Regions from separate parts of the Pontibacillus sp. HN14 genome, predicted to be linked through region 1. Evidence: predicted binding sites of a transcription regulator. Region 1 holds the regulator's gene; the other holds the start of a gene.

The links. The regulator LexA, encoded in region 1, represses DNA repair genes until DNA is damaged. The targets are predictions, from matches to a motif close to CGAACATATGTTCG.
Region 2: LQ226_RS14770 (YhjD family protein) is a predicted target of LexA. The motif match lies at 3,667-3,680, and genes of this name have one in related genera.

What each region holds. Positions count from the first base shown of each region.
Region 1 covers NZ_JAJOLR010000001.1:672,182-683,507, reverse strand. Annotated here, with positions in the region: gene LQ226_RS03450 (cytochrome c biogenesis CcdA family protein) at 1-111, opposite strand, end outside; gene LQ226_RS03445 (hypothetical protein) at 304-531, shown strand; gene LQ226_RS03440 (YneF family protein) at 591-812, opposite strand; gene sirA (sporulation inhibitor of replication protein SirA) at 884-1,321, opposite strand; gene tkt (transketolase) at 1,536-3,530, opposite strand; gene LQ226_RS03425 (DUF896 domain-containing protein) at 3,771-4,004, opposite strand; gene LQ226_RS03420 (YneB family resolvase-like protein) at 4,096-4,746, opposite strand; gene lexA (transcriptional repressor LexA) at 5,050-5,679, shown strand; gene glnA (type I glutamate--ammonia ligase) at 5,860-7,197, opposite strand; gene LQ226_RS03405 (MerR family transcriptional regulator) at 7,234-7,644, opposite strand; gene LQ226_RS03400 (C39 family peptidase) at 7,783-8,424, opposite strand; partial or broken gene LQ226_RS03395 (Ig-like domain-containing protein) at 8,821-9,084, opposite strand; gene LQ226_RS03390 (methionine gamma-lyase family protein) at 9,340-10,581, opposite strand; gene hflX (GTPase HflX) at 10,585-11,326, opposite strand, start outside.
Region 2 covers NZ_JAJOLR010000004.1:267,869-279,194, forward strand. Annotated here, with positions in the region: gene LQ226_RS14750 (M48 family metallopeptidase) at 37-1,236, shown strand; gene LQ226_RS14755 (DUF3939 domain-containing protein) at 1,828-2,289, opposite strand; gene LQ226_RS14760 (hypothetical protein) at 2,362-2,505, shown strand; gene LQ226_RS14765 (competence protein ComK) at 2,644-3,174, shown strand; gene LQ226_RS14770 (YhjD family protein) at 3,245-3,646, opposite strand; gene LQ226_RS14775 (TVP38/TMEM64 family protein) at 3,894-4,541, shown strand; gene lepB (signal peptidase I) at 4,595-5,140, shown strand; gene LQ226_RS14785 (MFS transporter) at 5,161-6,315, opposite strand; gene addB (helicase-exonuclease AddAB subunit AddB) at 6,392-9,889, shown strand; gene addA (helicase-exonuclease AddAB subunit AddA) at 9,889-11,326, shown strand, end outside.

The DNA of each region.
Region 1 (11,326 bases):
TACACTCATTCCTGTAATATAAGAGAGGAATGCCGGATATAAAGGCAATACACAGGGAGAGATAAAAGATAAAAAACCTGCTCCGAATGTCAAAAACAAATTAAGATCCATGTTAAAGCTCCTTTAATAATGGTTTCGATTAAGATAACTCTTCCACTTCCATTGTAAACAATTACATTTTGAAACTCTATCCTTCGCTATATTTAATAAATGACAAAATTGTGATTAAAAATTGAACAAATTGTGAATATAATGTATATTAAATTTATTCAAGGGAACCTTTAAAAAGAGGAGGACTACTGTATGGTACGGATTACGGCTTCCCTGCTTGCAAGTATGATCTTGTTGATTGTCCAATCTACCATCATTGTGGCTATAAAACCTTATGACACGATCGTTTACCATGACATGTCCTTGTTAGCTGGTGTTCTTACAATTAATTTTGTTTGGTCATTTGCTATATTGACTCAGCTAAAAAACTGGATCACTACTCATTACAATGAGAGAGATTCAAAGCTTCACAACCACTAATCCATAATAAAATCCTTCTCTTACACGGTAAGAGAAGGATTTTTTGTGCGTTTCGAAGTTTATTTTTGTTGTTGGTTATTCATAGCACGCATCATCTGATTAATTTTCTTCTGCGATGGCTTTTGTCCCATCTGCATCATCAATGTACGCAACATTTGTTCATTAATCGGTGGGTTTTTCTTTAAGTAGTTCATCATGTACTTTCTGGCAATAAAGAAGCCTAGTGCTACGCCAGCAAGTAACGTTACAATGGCAATAACAATTACCCAAACAATGGACATCGTACAAATTTCCTCCTTCATGTTGTCTCTCAAACATTATAGTAAATTGAGAAGGAGAATACAATAGCAGGCTAGAGAATCGCTTCCTTTTTAATAGGCGCAATCCATCCATATTGGCGCATATCCTCATCCATAATAAAAAATGAATGATTAAATGTTCGCAGCGTTTCAAATATTATGGTTTCCGCCTGATGAAGGCTCTCTGCTGTGATTCGCACCTCTCTGTCGCTCATTTGCGTTAACCTGATGTTTTGTCCTTTACATTGAATAATGAATGACATCTTATTTTTATAATAGGTCATTTCAACCGGTTTACGATTTTTCTCCGTGACGTAGTGGACTAACATATCTAGCGGAATGGGCTTTGTAACATACTGAAACTGTGTGCTTGATAGCGTCTGATCAGGGTTGTATTTCCATTCTTTCAAAAAATCAAATAACACATTGGTCTTATGAAAATAGTGGCTTGAAAATTCGTCCTTAATCCAAAATAAAGCATATTCACGCATAGCATGTCCCCCTTGTTAGAGACATTCTACCCGATCTGGAAGAAATTATGTGTCTAATTTCGTCAGCCAACTTGCGAAAGTTTTGTCGAATTCACAAATTGATATGCTTACTTCCGTACCAAGTCTCAGTAGCCACTACTTGTTCCAGTCGTCGTTTTGAAGAAATAGAAGAAAAACCTGTAAAAGAAAGTCTTTTACAGGTTTTTTATTGTTTTTACTTAAGCAGTTGTTCTACACGGCTCACTACATTATCGACAGTAAATCCGTATTCTTCCATCACTTGATCTCCTGGAGCTGATGCACCGAACGTGTCAATGCCTAACACATCTCCTTCAAGACCTACATAACGCTCCCAACCAAATGGAGAAGCCATTTCGATTGCTAGTCGAGCTTTTACGGTACTTGGAAGCACTTCTTCTTTATATTCTTTACTCTGTGCATTGAAACGATCCCAAGAAGGCATGCTTACGACACTCGCTTCAATACCCTTCTCACGAAGACTCTCTTGAGCGCGAACGGCAAGTTGTACTTCAGAGCCAGAGGCTAACAGAAGGCAATCTGCTTCCTCTTTGTTAGCAGGACTTACTACATATGCACCTTTTTTCACACCTTCATAACTTGTACCTTCAAGAGTAGGTAGTCCTTGACGTGTTAATACAAGGGCAGACGGAGTTGAGTTTGATTCAAGAGACAGGCGCCAAGCTGCTTCCGTTTCGATCCCGTCAGCAGGACGTACAACGGATAAACCTGGCATAGCACGTAGGGATGGCAGTTGCTCAATTGGTTCGTGTGTTGGGCCATCTTCCCCGACAGCGATAGAGTCATGAGTAAATACATACGTAACAGGTACCCCCATTAAAGCAGATAGGCGAACCGCTGGGCGTAAGTAATCACTAAAGACGAAGAATGTACCACCGTACACTTTTAGTCCACCATGAAGTGCCATACCATTCAATGCAGATGCCATCGCAAATTCACGTACACCAAACCAGATGTTACGTCCAGCATAGTTGTTACGAGAGAAATCTTCTTCTCCACTTACACTCGTTTTATTAGATCCCGCAAGGTCAGCACTTCCACCGAAGAAGTTTGGAACAGTCTTAGACAATGCGTTAATCATCTCACCAGAAGATGCACGAGTTGCCAGCTTATCTTCACCTGGTGTGTATTGAGGAAGCTCACTGTCCCAATTAGAAGGAAGTTCATCGTTTATCGCACGAGTAAATTCTTCTCCAAGTTCAGGGTAAGCTTCTTTGTATTGTTGGACTAATTCATTCCATTTTTGTTCTGCTTCAGCACCACGTGCTTGAACTTTTGTTTCGAAGTCCTGGTATACTTCTGAAGGTACATGGAATGGTTCGTGTCCCCATTTATAGTGTTCTTTAGTTAGGTTCGCTTCATCTTCACCTAAAGGAGCACCGTGAGAGGCAGACTTCCCTGATTTATTAGGTGAACCATAGCCAATAACTGTTTTCACTTCAATTAGAGTAGGTTGATCCGTATTCGATTTTGCCTCTTCAATAGATTGGCGAAGAGTAGCAGTATCATTACCATCTTCAACTCGGATTACTTGCCAACCATACGCTTTAAAGCGATCCTCTACAGACTCTGAGAAGGAACGGTTTAGGTCACCATCTAATGAAATATCGTTAGAATCATAAAGAACAACTAATTTCCCAAGACCTAAGTGTGCCGCTAAGGATGCAGCTTCTTGTGAAACACCCTCCATTAAGTCTCCATCACCACAAATTGAGTACGTATAATGATCAACTACGTTGAAGTTGTCTTTATTATATTTAGCACTTAGATGAGCTTCTGCCATCGCCATACCTACAGCCATTGCAACCCCTTGACCTAATGGGCCAGTAGTCGCCTCAACTCCATCTGTGTGACCAAATTCCGGGTGGCCTGGTGTTTTTGATCCCCACTGACGGAAATTTTTAAGATCATCGATTGTTACATTATAGCCAGAAAGGTGAAGTAAGCTATATAGAAGCATTGAACCATGACCTGCGGATAGTACAAAGCGGTCACGATTAAACCAACTTGAGTTTTTAGGGTTTTGTTGCATGAATTCAGTCCAAAGTGTATAAGCCATTGGAGCTGCCCCCATTGGCATACCTGGGTGTCCTGAATTCGCTTTCTCTACCGCATCGATTGAGAGAGTGCGGATTGTATTAATAGATTGCTGTTCTGTTTGATGTGTCATACAATTGCTCCTTTCCATTTCGCTTAATGCGAACTATGTACAGTCTAAATACTATAATGAAATCGTTTAAGTGACAAGCATTCCAAGAAAAAGAGTCGAAAATTCTTTGTCTACACCAGCTTAAATTGCGTATAGAATGTCATTCTTATTCATATTTTGGCACTTAGTGGGAAAATATTGCATTAGGTTACAAATCCTATACAAAAGAAAAAACACACGAAGTGCCTTCGTGTGTTTACATTAATGTTTTTTATTACGTTCTTGTTCTTGCTTTAATTTGTCAGGTGTTACATCGTTACCTTCAGGGTCTACTACTTTCATTCCTTTTAGCTGACTCTTAAAGGAATTACGGAAGTTCTTCAGGTACTCCTGACGTAATTTTTGTTGTTCTTTTTGTTCAGTCATGGATAAGCCTTGTTGTTTGGATTTATGAGATAATTCGTTAATTCGGTTTAATTTATCTTGAGAAATCATTTATATGCTCCTTTACTTGTTGGAATCCAAGTAAAAAAGGCAAGGGTCCCATAAGGATGCTTGCCTTTCTACTATTTATATCGTAACGCGTTTAGGCTTTGTTTTCAAGTGAAACGAATTCTTTGTAACGCCTATGTACTGTAGCCTTAGATACATCAAATCCCATTCCTCTAAGGGTGGCTGCTATTTCTTCAAACGTCAAATTGTTCGATCGAAGACGAACAACCTCCTCGATCGGAAAGTCTTTTCTCTCTCGCCCTTGTGCTAGATGCTGATTAGAGAGGTTAGCAGCAGGATTATATCCTTTATCCACCGCACGCCTCATACCACGCTTAATCTTAATGTTATGTATTTTCCTTTGATATTCCTCTACAATTCCTACAATTTGCAAAACCATGGAGTCTGATTCAGAAAGTGTAAGCACTCCGTGGTGAGAAACAGCATAAACAGGGACTTCAAGTTTAGTAAGTTGATGAAACAAGGCAATTTTTGTATTCCCCCGCCCAAGCCTTGTCTCATCCTGGATTAGTAGCACATCCGCTTCTTCGTTTGCTAATATTTCTAAAACTTCTAAGATCCCATCTCGTTCTATATCATACCCGCTTGCCTGCTCTTCTATTGTTTTATGGATTTCAAATCCGTGTTTAGTAGCCAATTCTTCTAGTTCGATTCGTTGCCGTTTTAAAGACGAAACTTGTGCTTCCTTTTCTGTGCTGACGCGACAATAGATGATTGCTTTCATAGAATCTCCTTTTTTCTCTATCATATAGCGGTGTCCCTATTTAAGTAAAGCCTAACTTAAGAGTAACCCAATATACATAAAGGCTAAGCCGCCTGCAAATAACAAGAAATATACTATGTCTAGTTTTGATAGATTTTGAAACATATTCATCGCCTCCAGAAAATAAGAACTTTTGTTCGTGTCTACACATCATTATATACGAACATTCGTTCTTGTCAACACATTTGCGAACGAATGTTTGTATATCGTTTCCTATCATGGTATAATGACGGTAATAAATGATATGTACGAGGTGTAAAGAATATGACGAAACTATCAAAAAGGCAGGAAGCAATACTAGATTTCATTAAAAACCGTGTACTAGAAAAAGGCTATCCACCTTCTGTAAGAGAGATTGGTGAGGCTGTAGGACTAGCATCTAGTTCAACCGTTCACGGACATTTGTCAAGACTAGAGAAAAAAGGCTATATCAGAAGAGACCCTACTAAACCAAGAGCTATTGAAGTATTAGAGTTAGAAGAAGATGCCATCACTACCATTCCTAAAGGAGAAGCAACGTATGCTCCTGTAATAGGTAAAGTTACAGCAGGTATGCCAATTACAGCTATTGAAAACATTGAAGAGTATGTTCCTCTACCTGATACGCTTGCCGCACAAGATGACGATATATTCGTTCTTGTGGTGCAAGGTGAAAGTATGATTGAAGCTGGAATCTTAGACGGGGATATGGTCATTGTACGACGTCAGCAAACAGCACAAAACGGTGATATTGTAGTGGCTATGACTGAAGATGATGAGGCTACGGTCAAACGTTTCTTTAAAGAATCAAATCACATTCGCTTGCAGCCTGAAAATGCTACAATGGATCCAATAATTGTTCAAAATGTAAGCATTCTTGGAAAAGTTGTCGGATTATATCGCCATATTCACTAAACTCAATATAAATACGGAAACATTGAAAAAAGCATCGAATGATTATCATTCGATGCTTTTTCTTATATCACTATTAATAAATATCTGTTTGATCATTTTGTCTGTAAATTTTTTTGTAACAAGATGAGTATGTTAAAAAATAAAAACCCTCAACACCAATGGCATCAAGGGTTTTCAATCTTAGTAAGTTGATAAATACTGTTCGCGCTCCCATGGGTGAACCTGTGTACGGAACATATCCCATTCGATTTCTTTCGCTTCAATGAAGTGTTCAAATAAATGTTCGCCTAATGCTTTCACCATTATTTCGTCCTTTTTAAGCAATTCTAATGCATCAGAAAGGGTTGCCGGCAAGTCTTGAACACCGTGTTTTACTCGTTCTTCTTTATCCATTACATAAATATTTCGATCAACTGGGGTTGGAGCTTTCAAGCCGTTCTCGACACCATCTAGTCCAGCAGCTAATAGGACAGCCATAGCCAGGTATGGGTTCGCAGAAGGATCTACACTACGAACTTCTATACGAGTACTTAACCCTCGAGAAGCTGGGATACGAATCAATGGACTGCGGTTTTGACCAGACCACGCTACATAACATGGAGCTTCATATCCTGGAACTAAGCGTTTGTAAGAGTTAACAGTCGGATTCGTCACAGCTGTGAAATTCGTAGCATGCTTCACAATGCCCGCGATGAACTGATAAGCTGTTTGACTCAATTGCTGATCGCCCTTTTCATCAAAGAAAGAATTTCCCCCGTCTTTGAATAAGGACATGTTACAGTGCATTCCTGAGCCGTTCACACCAAAGAGTGGTTTAGGCATAAAGGTAGCATGTAAACCGTGTTTACGAGCTATTGTTTTAACGACGAGTTTAAACGTTTGGATATCATCGCAGTGCTTTAATGCATCTGCGTATTTAAAGTCGATTTCATGCTGACCTGGGGCCACTTCGTGATGAGACGCTTCTATCTCAAAGCCCATCTCCTCTAACTCAAGAACAATATCACGGCGACAATTTTCACCAAGGTCAGTTGGCGCTAAATCAAAGTAACCGCCACGGTCGTTTAATTCCATAGTTGGTTCGCCTTTTTCATCTAACTTAAATAGGAAAAATTCAGGTTCTGTACCAAGATTAAAAGCAGAGAAGCCAAGCTCTTCCATTTTCTTTAAGTTACGCTTTAAATTATAGCGAGGACAACCTTCAAATGGGGTACCATCCGGATTATAAATATCACAAATAAAGCGGGCTACTTTCCCTTTCTCAGATGTCCATGGAAATACAACAAACGTATCAAGATCAGGATACAAAAGCATATCCGATTCTTCAATGCGAACAAATCCTTCAATGGAAGATCCATCAAACATCATTTGGTTATCGAGTGCTTTATCAAGCTGACTAAATGGAATTTCTACGTTTTTAATAGTTCCTAATAAGTCAGTGAATTGCAATCGAATAAATTTAACGTTCTCTTCCTGGATCTTCTCCAGGATCTGGTCCTTAGTTAATTTAGCTGCCATAAGCGACTTTCTCCTCCCAGTGTACTTTAGTTTATATTAATGGAAGAATCGTGATAATTCTCCCTGACGCAACGATGATTTACCAAAACGGTTTGCTTGAAATAATTCATTTTTAAGCATTTTTCGTAATTCTTTCTCAGATAATTCTTCTCTTACCTCCTGAATTTCTTCTTCAGAGTATTCAGTTTGAGGTTGAGGTTGTTGAGGCTGCATCGATAACACTTGCTTAATACCAGCAAGATTAACCCCTTTTTCAATTAACGATTTAATTTCTAATAAACGATCAACATCATTGAACGAAAATAAACGTCGATTTCCATCGGAGCGAACAGGATGAATCAAATCATGTTCTTCGTAGTACCGGATCTGTCGCGCAGAAAGGTCAGTAAGTGATTTTACAATCCCTATTGGGAATAGAGGCATCGATCTTCGTAGTTCATCATTCATGATTTAGCCCTCCTTATCGTTACGTTTATTTATATTTATTGTATGTAATGATTCAAATTCTGTCAACACATGTTAGCTTTTTTTACATATTAAAAAAAGCCCTTATGGCGCAAATGAAAACCCATACATAATACCGGGTTACCTTTGAATAACTATAGCCTGGCTTCCCATCTGTTTAAAGGCTTTTTCAAATTGCGAACGATTAACTTTTTGATTCTTTTTTCCATATGGATTATTAATATAAACAGAATCATCCGTATAACCTGTAATGACCACACTGTGAACACTGAAGGTTACATCTATGGCACCTTGAGGCGTAAGCCAAGTTCTAAAATTGCTTACAGGTTGAAACCGGGTAGTTGTAATAATCCAAACAGGCATTCCTTGATTTACATATTCGTATAGTTCAGAAGGATTACTCCCTGTTACATCTTGGGCACGATCACCGACATAACGTTTAGCAAGCTTCACAACCGGTCCGTGATAAGCAGATAAGCCTGGTCCATTTTCCATGTCCCCCACAAACCCTAGATTAGGATTTCCTTTCATACCATTCGAATAGGTTAAAGGAACCCGACTAATTTCTTCAGCTAATTTATTCTTACTCACGTTTATACCATGGTAATGTAACATCATCGCTAAACTTGTTACTTCACACCCGTTGTAAAGTCTAGGCTCATCCATTTGATTTAACAATGGAACATCCATTGGATTCGTAAACTCTTCACCTTTATATAACATCTTATCAGGGACTGATTTACCAACAACATAATGATCCATCCCATTTGCTTGAACTCGATTAATCGGTAGCTCTGTGATATCATCAATTGCATTTATAGGAATAAACATTTCCCCGTCTAGCTCTTTAATCCGGTCACTCATATACTGATCTCCATCTTTCAAGCGAATGACCTCATAGTCTCCTCTGTACAACACATTCCGTCCATTGTATAGTTTTAAAGGTCTTGCACCTTTATCAAGTTGAATGGTTACGTACCCATTCTGATTCTTAAAAATCCATCCAAGCTGTTTTGAAAGTGTTTTGATAGATACATAGATTGTCTCGTTCACTTGATAGACAGAAGGGCTCTCTATCCTTTTGCCGTTTATGTACAATTGTTCCTTTGTAAGAGAAAGATCTTCAAAATCAGACCTTTCAGTAACCGTAAAACTCATTTGTGTGACTGACTGAGATACTGTCCCTTTATTTGACTTTATGTTATCGCTAATTGTGAGCTTGTATTTCTGACCAGGTTCATAGCCACCCTTAGGAGGAATAACCGTTACATGGTTTTGAACAACTTTAAACGATACTGGAATCTTTTCTTCCTCAGAATCTGTTACATAAATGGTTTCACCCGTGATCGTGTCTTTATCTATTGTTGTATTGAAAAAAATAGACCACTGATGATCAGGATGTATGCGATTTTTATCCTCCATGATGGTAAAACCAGAATTCTCCGCGGCTACAAAAGACGGGAAAAATAAAAATGATAATAGAATGATACTAAATCCCAAAGCAATTGACCTCAACTAAAACCCTCTCCCTTACATACTAATTTATTATTGTTCATTTGATCCCCTTAATACTTAGGATTCCATTTCATCTTATGAATTAAAAGGAACCTCAACTTAACACCTAAAAACAAAGCCCCTATAATAAGGATATAGGGGCTTATCTCTGAAGACATTCTATCATGTTAATGCCACTAAACGCTCCACAGCCATTTTAATCGCAATCTTAACATGCGCATAAGTAAGACCACCCTGAACAAAGGCCGTATAAGGAGCTCTAATTGGCCCATCAGCTGTTAATTCAAGACTTCCTCCTTGTACGAAGGTTCCAGCCGCCATGATGACGTCATGCTCATACCCCGGCATATAACTTGGATATGGCGTTACATGTGAATTAATAGGTGAGGCCTTTTGGATCTCCTGGCAAAATGCTATCATTTGTTCGGCTGTCTCAAACGTTACGGATTGGATTAAATCGGTACGCTTTGCTAAATAATGAGGAGTTGTTGCGAACCCTAGCTTCTCTAAGAAACGAGAGGTAAAGACAGCCCCTTTCATTGCTTCCCCTACAACATGAGGGGCCAGAAACAGTCCCTGATACATCTCTTGCAGACTATGTAAGGTAGCACCAGTCTCTTTACCTAGACCAGGGGCTGTTAAACGATAGGCACATTGTTCAACAAGATCAGCTCTTCCTGCAATATATCCCCCTGTTCTTGCTAATCCCCCGCCCGGGTTCTTAATAAGAGAACCGGCAATGAGGTCGGCTCCAACATGAATGGGTTCTTGTTCTTCAGCAAACTCCCCGTAACAATTATCAACAAAGACGATTATTTCAGGATTTATGCCTTTAACATACTCTATCATTTCTTTAATTTCTGCTATCGTAAATGACGGGCGTGCTGCGTACCCTTTTGAACGCTGTATTCCGATTACTTTAGTATGGGGCGTAATCGCTCTTTGAACTTCTTCATAATTGACAGAACCATTATTTAGAAGGTTGACCTGGTTATACCCGATATGAAAATCTTTTAAAGACCCATTACCAGAACCACGTACCCCTACAATCTCTTCTAACGTGTCGTAAGGAGCTCCTGTAATATAAAGAAGTTCATTTCCAGGCCTTAACAAGCCAAACAATGAAATCGTAATGGCATGGGTACCAGATACGATTTGAGGTCGTACGAGAGCATCTTCCCCTCCGAAAACCTCTGCATAAACTTGCTCCAATTTATCTCTCCCCATATCGTCATATCCATAGCCTGTTGTCGGATTGAAATGGGAATCGCTCACCTGCTGATTTCTAAAAGCCCTTAAGACCCGTTCCTGATTATACTCAGCTAGACCATTTATAGATTGGTGAATATCTTTAATATCCTGCTCTGTTTCTACTGCTAATTGTTCTAATTCGTGTTTGTTCATGTTTTACTCTTGTTCCCCTTTATGATTGTTCTTCTTTAGTTGATGGTAAAGCGGATGATCAGCATCGATCCACCCCTTCACAAAGTATTTTTCATCGTCTTCAAGGAAATCGCGTTCCTTGACAATCGAACTAGATTCAACGCGATGAAGGAAATCGCTTTTAGAGGCGTGAATGTACGTCTGAAATGGTTCCCATTCTTCTATGATAACTTCTTCAATTTTATCTAAAAGACGCTTCAAATCAATAGGATCATGGGCACTGATAGTTACAGCTGGCATGGTTGCAGGAAAGAAGTTGTCACTTAAAAGATCTCGCTTATTATAAACGGTTAGCATTGGTAACTGATCTGCTTCTAAATCTTTCAACAGCTTATGCACCGTTTTCTCGTGTTGAATATGATCCGGGTGAGAAGCATCAACTAAATGCAAAATAAAATCAGCTTCTGTCACTTCTTCCAATGTAGAACGAAAAGCTGCAATAAGTGTAGTTGGCAAATCTTGAATAAACCCAACTGTATCAGATAGAAGAGATCTGAAACCTGAAGGAAGTTGAATTTGACGGGTGAGAGGATCTAGTGTCGCAAATAATTGGTCCTCTTCAAATGATTCACTGTTTGTCAATCGGTTGAAAAGCGTTGATTTGCCCGCATTTGTATATCCTACTACAGCAATCTGGAAAGCACGATTTTCTTTACGACGTTTCCTATATTGGTTTCGTTGACTCACTACTTGATCTAAACGGGAT
Region 2 (11,326 bases), on a different contig from region 1:
TGTTTGTACAATAGTAAGAGAAGAGGAGAGGATGTCTTGAAGAAATTAATCGGAGCTTATGGTATCTTTTTAGTCCTGTTATGGGTGTACTTTGGATGGTTCTATGAAGTGGATACATATGTTGATTCGAGATACGCAGCGTACCGCCATGCATACTCATTCACTGTTCTAACGTTCCCATGGATTGTATTACTCGCCTTTATCTTGTCTGGTTGGCATAAAGGAATGCTGAGTCGAATAGAGAACCGGCTTAAGAGGAGGTGGATCCAGTCGTTTAGTTTTGGGTTGATCTTAATGGCAGTGATCCAGCTTCTTTCACTCCCCCTTGATGCACTCGGGTTCGCGATGTCTAAGAATGCTGATATAAGCAATCAGCCTGTGTTGGATTGGATAGTGGAGTGGAGTATTCAAAGTGGGTTCTTTATAGTTATGGTAGCAGTTTTGATCACGGTATTTCGCAGTTTGATCCGCAAGTTTCCGAATAGATGGTGGCTCGTCTTATGGTTGATCTCGCTCCCCATTGCTTTCTTCATTATTTATGTCCAGCCGATCTGGATCGATCCTTTATTTGAGGATTTCACTTCCCTTGAAAGTGGTGGGTTGAAAGATTCCATTGTAGAATTAGCAGGTGAGGCAGGGATCGATGAGAACCACATTTACCAAGTCAATATGAGTGAAAAAACATCAACCTATAATGCGTATGTAACCGGAATAGGCGCGCAAAAGCGAATTGTATTATGGGATACGATGCTCACTGGAATGAGCCAGAATGAAGTGTTGTTTATATTAGCTCATGAGATTGCCCATTATGTGAAACATCATGTTTATATAGGAGTAGCGGGCTATGTCTTACTTAGTTTTGTCCTTTTATGGAGCCTTTCTGCCCTTTATTCCGTTCTGTACCGAAATGCACATGACCGCCTTCAGTTGCGTGACCGTTCTGACCTAAGAGCTGTCCCTGTATTATTGCTTCTAGTAACGTTACTCATGTTTGTAACACAGCCAATCAACTTATATGTGTCTAGATACATGGAACGTTCGGCTGATCGTTATGCAATCGATCACACGGAGAATCTGCAGCCAGCCCTCGAGAGTTACCAGGCTTTAGCAAGGGAGTCTAAGAGTGATTTATCTCCATCGAATTGGATTGTGTGGCTGAGATACACCCATCCTCCCCTCGGTGAAAGGATTGAACGGATTCGAACGGAAATGATGGAGCGTGAGCAGGGCGATTGATTCCCGCAGGAAAATATACTAATATAACTTGTAAATGATTGCTCGTTGTGAGAAAATTTTACACGTAATTTGGAAAAATGCGAAACGTCAGCGGGTAGAATTTTTGGAATATTATGCAAAACCCGCAAACGGTTGCGTGAAACCGCAAATGTTTTTCGGTTACTTTTGACCAGGATTATATTAGAATAGACTCAAGACAAATTAAACGGCCTCGTTTTTTTGTAGGACATTCGTTGTCTGCAAAAGTCGTAGCCCGTTTATGGAGTCTTGTTTGTTTGTATGTATGTTGTTGAGCGTACATGCAAGGTGAACGAGGTTTGTCGTCATGGACTAATCGTTCACAAGTAATTCCCTCACTCAAAAGTTAACCAGTCGTCTCTTTTTGGCCAATGCCTCGATCGCATTGGCCCTTTTTTTATGCTTAAAACAGAAAACTAGCTCCGTTTCGTAATGTCGTAGGTTAGTCGGATTTTTTGTTTGCGAAGAAACAACCCAGACCAGAGCTTTTATACGAAAGGAGCTAGATGGTAGTAGGTTATCCAAAAGTTTGTGGACGTATACATGAAAGAAGCGATTGAATGAACCCTTATGCTATTCACTTGGCTTTTTATACGTAATCATATGCTCCTCATCTGTCATGTAAAAGTCCCGGTTGGGTCTTTCGTGGAGGAGACCGGCGTTTTCGAGCTTGAAGTAATTGACCTTTAAGTATGGGTCGTGCTCTATTACAGGGAGTTCTTTATTTTGCTGTATATAATGGTCAACGGCTCGTTGGACCAGGTCAAGGTCTAAGGCAAGTTGCTGGTCTTGTTCCTCGAATAGTTCATACGTTTCCTTCGACATGTAATAGGTGTTCTTTGGGATTCCTTTGAGGTAAGGAGCTAAGAGATTATAGTCGAGTGTGAGGTCTTCGTTAATAACCGTTCGTAGTTCGACTCCGTCCGGGAGGTGATCTGAAAATTCATGGATGGCTTTTCGGACTTCTTTAAGGGATAAATCTTTTATTTCAAGCTGCTCTTGATCTTCATTTTTCTTTTTCTTATTCCACCACATTTTGTGTCACTCCAATCTGATTAATTATATGGGGAGAGCGCAATCTAAGAGGGAGAGAAGGAGGTGTAAGTCATGGGAAATGGCCCTCTTACAGAGCTTGAAATCAATACATCGCTGAATCCTGACTTTGGGATGAATGATGATGGTTTTTTACTACATGCGAAGGATGTAGATGAATGGGAATTGCCGACTGACCCTGACTATTGCGGGGCGTAACCTCAGTATAACAGAAAAAATTACCATTATGTTTGATGCAGAAATTCAATTTCTGTCGGATTGTAAGTGATTCACTCCATATATGGATTATTTTGGTACAATGAAGGGGTAGTTGAAACCAAAAGAGAGGATGAAGGTATGGATATGTGGAAAGAGAGGTACGAAGTGTCTCCGTTCACGCAAGCTGTTCTGGCTGATGAAAGAGCAGATGGAAAAATGATCTCACTTGTGATGGAGGGAGAGGAATCCTTTTATGTGAATCAATCGCCAAAGCACATTGTGGATTATGCATGTAAATACTTTGGATCGAGTTTGAAAGGTCGACAAGCCGGAACAAGAGATGTAACCGGTATTACACACAAAGCCCCAATCGCCATTGACCCAATGAGCGGTATGTATTTCTTCCCTACGATTTCTCCTCAAAATGTAAATTGCTCCTGGATTGCTCATTCCCATGTGGACATGATTGAACCTGCCGGCCATCAGCAGACACGGTTAGTCTTTAAAAACCAACAATCCGTAATTTTAGATGTATCTAAAGGGACGATCTGGAATCAGATTCAGCGTACAGCCCAGTTCCGATACAAATTAAACGACCGCTTGCAATATGTCTCAAAGCCTCAATTTGACCATGTTGCTGAGCCCCCTTTGTTTCATCCGAAAGCCTAATAGACAGTAGAGACGCCACTTCTGGCGTCTCTTTTCTTTTTTAGAGGGTGCTTTTCCTGGAATAGTGGGGTTAAGAAGATTCTTCCGTACTGCTAGCCAGTTTCCCGTGAGTGGGCTGCATCACTTTCCGCATTAATTCATACATAATCGTTTCGACGTGTTTCCGAATGGCTGGGTTAAAGTAATTTCGTTTTTCTTCGTGACTCCCTGAAATAAACAGGTAAGAGGAGAATGATTCATTTTTGGATAGGAGCATCACATCGAGTTGGCGAGATTTCATTAGGCCTCTTAAATACCTTCGTTCTGATTTTGCCTTATGGGCCATTTTTCGTAACAATTCCATATAAGGTTCTTTAATTTTGAATGACCCTTGTTCTATGGTGTGCGTGTCTTTCTCGATGACGAGAATGGCCATGGATAAGAAGAGGAACCTTGAGGCAAGCTCTCGATCTTCTTCACTTAAGTACCGCATGTTCGTTCCCTCCTGTAATGAGAACATATGTTCTATTATAACGTAATTTTATGAAGAAACAAATAGATGTATGTTGGAAATGGTATCCATGTTGTAAAAAAACATGTTCGAGATGGGGGAAGTAGGTTTCTTTTCACAACATTGTGGCTACCATTTATAATAAGATTATGATTGTTTTGATAAATGAGCAGAGCATTGGAAAAGGCGATCCTTATTGAAGCTTATATCGCTGTTAGGAGTTAGAATGATGAATATTCAAGACTTGGACTTAGAAGCGTTAAAACAAATGATTAAAGATGACACGTTTGATGATTTTATTATGCAACTGTTGCAGCAGTACGAGGCATTGGGCCCTTTGCCAGGTATTTTGCTTCCGATGTTCGAAGCATTGCTCCCTTTTTTACCTCTCTTTATTTTTGTGGTAGGAAACTCAATTGCATACGGATTATTTAAAGGTTTTCTATTCTCATGGATCGGAGCGGTTCTCGGGGCTGTATTTGTCTTCTGGGTGATTCGAAAGTTAGGACAGAAGAGATTCTTCTTGTTTATAAGACGGAATAAGCAGGTGCAGCGGGTAACAGAATGGCTTGAGCGTCATGGGTTCGGTCCGCTCTTCTTGTTAATGTGCTTCCCTTTTTCTCCTTCTGCGATTATTAATGTAGTAGGGGCTTTGTCGAAAGTAAGTTTTCAGCAATTTGTACTAGCTGTTGTGTTAGGAAAAGCTGTTATGATCTTTACGATTTCCTATGTGGGGCATAGCATTACGGAATTTGCAAAGAGCCCTCTTAAGACGGTGGTCGTGGGAATTTGTATAGCGATATTTTGGATTATCGGGAAAGTGATTGAGCGGAAGTTGCAGCAACGCTCTCACGAAAACGTAAGTGCGAACGATTAGGGCAAAAAGAATGTGGGTAAAATGATAGTAGTACAATTTCTGGAGGAGAAATCATGACTATGAAAAATGCCTGGAGATGGTTTCGGACCATTGTATTCGCTATCGCCCTTGCCCTGGTATTTCGTTCGTTTTTGTTTGCAAGCTACGTGGTTGAAGGGGAATCGATGCAACCCACGCTTTATGATGGTAATCTATTAATGGTGAATAAAGTCGTTTATGATCTGCAGGACGTCGGTCATTCGGATGTGATTGTGTTTCATGCGAATGAGAAAGAAGACTATGTCAAGCGAGTCATTGGCTTACCTGGAGATACGATTCGGTATGAAGATGATACATTGTATTTGAATGGTGAAAAGGTAGACGAGCCATACTTAGATCCTTTTCGGGTTAATGATGGAAAGCCGTTAACGAAATCATTTAGCCTTGAGGAGATTGAAAATGGTGCTAAAAAGGTACCGGAAGGACATATTTTCGTCATGGGAGATAACCGAAGGGAGAGCTTAGACAGTCGGTACTTCGGGTTTGTTCCTATTGATACGATTGTAGGGAAAGTGGATGTTCGCTATTGGCCGATTAGCAAACTAGCCCTACGTTTCTAACATAAGAGAGCACTCTATCCTTATTTGGATAGAGTGCTCTTTTTAATGCCTCCTCCCATACGAAAGCTAATAAAAGCTAAGCCCATAAAGAGGATGGCTGTGGTGAGGAGGATGGTTGGGAGTGGGATTAGGGAGGCGGCTATGCTTCCGATGCTTGCTCCTGTTAAGAGGGTGAAGGAATAGATGGAAACGGCGCTGGCTCTTGAGTGCTGGCTGAATTGGCCGACTAGTAGGATGACCATTGGAATTGTGATTGAGGTGGAAGCGATCATTAGAATCGATGCGATAAGGAGCGTCCATGTGTGGAGCGCGAGTAAGGGTAGTGAGAAGCCAATGGTTAACGTAAGGAGTCCGAATCCTAATACAAATGGGGCCCCGAAGCGTTGTTGCAGGGGGCCAGCGAAGAAGGCGGGTATGATTCCGACCAGACCGATCATTCGAAATGATTGCAGGGAAAAGGGGATGTCGATCTCTCCTCTGGCAATCATCCACTCAAAACTTCCGTAAAACATCATGACAGTGAACAAGAGAAAAAAAGCAATTCCATATAGTTTTTGCAAGGGTCTGAACTGAAAAAATGATAAAATAGGAGATAATGAAAATAACGTTTGAAAGGGTTTGGGCTTCGATGGAACGAGAGACTGTTTCATGAATAAAAAGCAAATGCCATAAAGGATAAAGAAGCCGAAAAAGACCGACCGATAAGATCCGAAGCGTGCCAATTCAACGGCGATCATTTGCCCAAAGATCCCAGCGATCAAAAAGCCGGTATTGATCATAGCGATGACAAACGCTTGTGTTTTTCCATGAAAATGTTCAAAGGAATAAGCAAAGGCTGTCGGGGCAAAGCTTGCAGCAAGTATTCCTTGTAAAGCTCGCAGTACAATGAATAACCAATAGGTTGGCATAAGACCGACGAGGACTGTAACAACGGCAAGAGAAGCCATTCCGGTCAGGAGAACTTTTTTGTGTGGCAGTTTATCGGCTAACATGCCAAAGAAGAACAGTCCAATGGCATAAGGAAATATAAACATGGAACTGCTGAGAGAGGCCTGTGAGTCAGATAGGTGATACAGCTCTGCGATTTGAGCCTGAAGAGGGAGCATGGTGTAAAGGTTGCTTGCGATAAAGATACCGGTGAAGATCAGAGCTGCTGCCATACGCTTTGGTTTCATCAGATCACTCCTCTATACAATCGTAGTCGTACTGTATGCAAACCTTTCGAAAACGTTCATAGAGTGGAGGTAAGGAATGAGTATACGATTTTTATTAGGAAGAGCTGGTGCTGGAAAGAGTACACAGTGTCTTGAAGAAATAAGAGAGAGCTTGAAAGATTCTCCTCAAGGGGCTCCGATTCTCTATATGGTACCGGATCAGATGACGTTCCAGCAGGAATATGCCCTTTTGAAGCAAGAAGGTATTGAAGGAAGTATTCGCGCTCAAGTATTTAGTTTCTCCCGCCTTGCCTGGCGTGTGCTTCAGGAAACAGGTGGCGGAACGAAGAAAATGATTAGTTCTACAGGCGTTCAAATGATGCTTCGTAAGATCACGGAAGAACGGAAATCAGATTGGAATGTGTTCCAAAAAGCAATCGAGAAGCAAGGATTTATTGAACAATTAGAAACGATGATTACGGAGTTCAAGCGTTACCGTATCACTCCGGATTCGTTGAATGAATATATAGGATCCATCGGAGATTATAAGCACCCATACGCTGGTGAAGAGGCGTTGCAACATAAACTAGAAGACTTATCGTACATATACGAGCAACTTATGATCGCCCTTCGTGAGCAATATATCGATAGTGAGGACCAACTGCAGCTCCTTGCAGAGAAGATTGAGGAAGCAGACTCCCTGAATGGAGCTGAAATTTATCTGGATGGTTTCCACCGATTTACCCCGCAAGAACTTGTTGTGTTACAAGCGCTGATGAAGAAAGCGAAACGTGTCACGATTGCTTTGACATTAGACCAGCCGCGCTACGGGGAAATTGATGAATTGGATCTTTTCCACCAGACGGCTCATACGTTTCAGGATTTAGAGCGAACCGCACGAGAAATAAATGTTCCGGTTGATGAGGTGAAATATGTCTACGGCGGGGAAGGACGGTTTGAGCGACGTCCGGCATTTGAGCATCTCGAGCATTATTTTACAACAAGACCTGCACCTGGATACCAGGAGCAAGCTCCAATTACAGTCGCTCAAGCGGTTCATCCTCGTGCTGAAGTAGAAGGGGTCGCTCAAGAAATTATTGAACTTGTGCGTGATCATGGATATCGCTATCAGGATATGGCTGTTCTTATTCGTGAGCCTGATGTTTATCATGACCTTATTCAAACGGTGTTTGAAGATTACCGGATTCCGGTGTTTATTGATGAGAAAAGGACCATGCTGAACCATCCACTTGTTGAGTTTGTGAGATCAGCCCTTGATGTCATAGAAGGCAATTGGCGCTATGAGGCGATTTTCCGTTTGTTAAAAACAGACTTCTTCCCACTAGGGGACAAAAGGGATCCCCTTACACAAGATGCGATTGATGAGCTTGAGAATTATTGCCTCGAGTACGGCGTCCGGACGAAGAAACGCTGGATTAGTGAAGAGCCCTGGAGATACAAGCGTTTCAGAGGATTCGACCATTTATCGCAGACGGATGAGGAGAAAAAGAAAGAAGAACGCATTAATCGGCTACGCGATCAGGTCGTGAAGATTCTTCTTCCTTTCGATGAGCAAATCCGGGAAGCTTCTACAGTAAAAGAACGTTCTCAAGTTCTGTTTCAGTGGCTTGAAGAACTACGAGTACCCGGTACGCTGGATCATTGGCGTGACTGGTATGACGAACGGGGGCAGATTGAGAAGTCCCGTGAACAGGAACAAGTGTGGGATGCTGTCATTGGACTAATGGACGAAATGGTTGAAATGATAGGGAATGATAAGATTTCCTTACAACTTTACCGCACCACAATGGAAACGGGCCTTGAATCGTTAAACTTCGCTCACGTTCCGCCGAGTATGGACCATGTTATTGTCGGGAGCGTAGACCGCTCGCGTATTACAGGAATTAAGAGTGCGTTTCTCCTTGGGGTAAATGAAGGCTTATGGCCGATGAAGCCACAGGCGGAAGGAATGATTTCTGAACAGGAACGAGAACTTCTGGCTGAACACGGTGTGCAACTTGCCGATAGCAGTAAGCGTCAGCTGCTCGATGATCACTTCTATGTGTATCTCGCCTTTACAGCTGCTTCTGATTACTTATGGGTCAGTTATCCTCTTAGTAATGAGGAAGGGAAGGCGAAGGTTCCTTCATCTATGGTTAAACGTATGAAAGAACTATTCCCTCACTGTGAGGAGAAGGCACTTCTTGAAGAAGGAGATGATCATGAGGAGACGGAACGATTTATTACCACTCCTCAGAAAACGCGTTCTGTCCTGACCGCCCAATTGTCTCGTTACTTAAGAGGATATCCGATGAAGGATATTTGGTGGGATGTGCTTGACTGGTTTATTGCTCATGACACGAATTCCATTGATACGAAGCGGGTTTTACTAAGCTTGTTCTATAAGAATACACCATCCAATTTAGGGCGTAACACGACGGATCATTTGTATCCGAAGCAGGTCAATGCGAGCGTGTCACGTTTAGAAACGTACTATCGCTGTTCATATCAGCACTTTGCTAAGTACGGTCTTGGATTACAAGAACGCTCTGTGTATAAGCTTGATGCGCCAGATATTGGACAGTTATTCCACGAGGCGTTAAAGCAAATTACAGAGTGGATTCAGGTAGAGGGGCGCGACTGGAATAGTATTACGGAGAACGACACAAATCAGTATGCACAAAGAGCAGTACAAGAGCTATCTCCAGTGCTGCAACACCAGATTCTCTATAGTTCAAACCGTTATCAGTACATTCAGCAGAAATTGCAGGATGTCGTTGCTCGAGCGGCTCATATGCTCAGTGAACAAGCGAAACGAAGTCAATTCGCACCCGTAGGGCTTGAAGTTGGATTTGGTCCTGAGGAAAAGATCCCGCCAATGACGCTTGATCTTGCCAATGGCTTTCAGCTCATGCTGCGAGGACGAATCGACCGTGTGGACCGGGCTCAAGCAGATGAGGGGCTTTTACTTCGTATTATTGACTATAAGTCGAGTGCAAAAGGCCTTGATCTCGTAGAAGTTTATTACGGCTTAGCCTTGCAAATGCTTGCCTACTTAGACGTCGTTCTTTCTCATTCAGATACATGGCTCGGCACACAGGCAACGCCTGCTGGAGTCCTCTATTTCCATGTCCATAACCCAATGATTTCAGGATCACAGCTTCTTCAAGACACAGAAATTCAGGACGAGCTCTTTAAGAAGTTTAAAATGCAAGGGTTGCTTGTTGAGGATGAGAACATTGTGAAAATGATGGATACCAATTTAGATACAGGGATGAGTAAGATTGTCCCGGCAGGATTGAAGAAAGCGGGCGGATTCCGTAAAGGTTCACAAACGGCTGAAGAAGAAGCCTTTAAGCATCTCCAGACCTACGTGCGTGATTTAATGAAATCAGCAGGCGAATCGATCACAAATGGACAGGTGAATCTCAATCCATTTCAGAAGAATCAGCAAGTGGCTTGTACGTTCTGTGAATTCCGTTCTGTTTGTCAGTTCGATCCGACCCTTGAAGAGAACCAATACCGAACCATTAAACCAATGAAGGATGAAGATATATTGCAACAAATTGTGAAGCAAGAGGGGGATGATGAATAATGCCATCCTGGACACCAGAACAAGAACAAGCTATTTACACGAGCGGTAAGGATGTTCTCGTTTCGGCAGCGGCCGGATCAGGGAAAACCGCTGTTCTCGTGGAACGAATCATTCAAAAACTACTTAATCAGGACAACCCGACAGATATTGATACGTTACTCGTTGTGACGTTCACAAATGCAGCGGCCCAGGAAATGCGTAACCGTGTAGGAGAAGCCCTTGAGAAAGCATTAGAAGAGAATCCAGGTTCCATGCACTTGAAGAAACAACTATCACTCTTGCAACGTGCATCCATTTCAACGCTTCACTCCTTTTGTTTAGATGTGGTCCGTCGTTATGCCTATCAGCTTGATCTTGATCCACAATTTCGTATTGCGGATGAGATCGAGGGAGATCTTATTCGTCAGGAAATTTTAGAGGATCTGTTCGAAGAATGGTACGGGAAAGACGGAGAAGAGCGAGAAGCCTTCTTTGAAGTTGTGAATCGCTTCTCAGGGGACAGGAGTGACCAGGAAGTTGAATCGCTTATGCTGTCCGTTTATAACTTTGCGATGCAAAATCCGTGGCCAGAGACGTGGATGGAGAAAGTATCAGGGATGTATCATGTGACAAAAGACACCCCTGAAGAGGAGATCGAGTGGTTAACGATTTTAAAACGGGAAGTGAAGAGTCAGCTTCACGCTATGCTTGCGGATTCAGAACAAGCCTTAAACCTGACCCGTGAGCCAGATGGTCCGTATCATTACGCCGAGGCCATTGATGATGACCGGGAGAAAATCCAGCAGGCACTTGGTCTTGTGGACATTTCCTGGCACGAGCTTCAGCAGTTTATGGAGAACGCAGGTGGCTTTAAAGCTCTGTCCCGTAAAAAGGTGGAGTGCTCGGATGAATTGAAAGATCAGGTGAAGACGCTCAGAGATCGTTACAAGAAACGATTCACTTCTTTAAAAGAAGACTGGTTCGCCCGCTCTCTTCCGGCGCACTTAGGCGATATGAAGACGTTAGCCCCAGTCGTTGATCAACTGATGGTCCTTGTGAAAGAGTTTCACGAACGTTTCCAGAAGAAGAAGAAAGAACAAGCCCTCGTCGACTTTGCCGATCTTGAACACTATTGTTTGCAAGTCTTAATGGATGAGAACTCTACACCAGGGGACATATCGCCTTCAGAAGTGGCGAAGGGGTACCAGGCTCAGTTTACCGAACTGTTAGTGGATGAGTACCAGGATACAAACCTTGTTCAAGAGACCATATTGAGAATGGTGACAGATGGTGAACATGCTGGGAACCTCTTTATGGTAGGGGATGTAAAGCAAAGTATTTATCGCTTCCGTCACGCTGAACCGACGCTTTTCTTGCAAAAGTATAAAGAGTTCGCTGGAGAAGACCATCCTTCTGAGCGAATTGACTTAGCTCGGAATTTCCGAAGTCGAAAAGAAG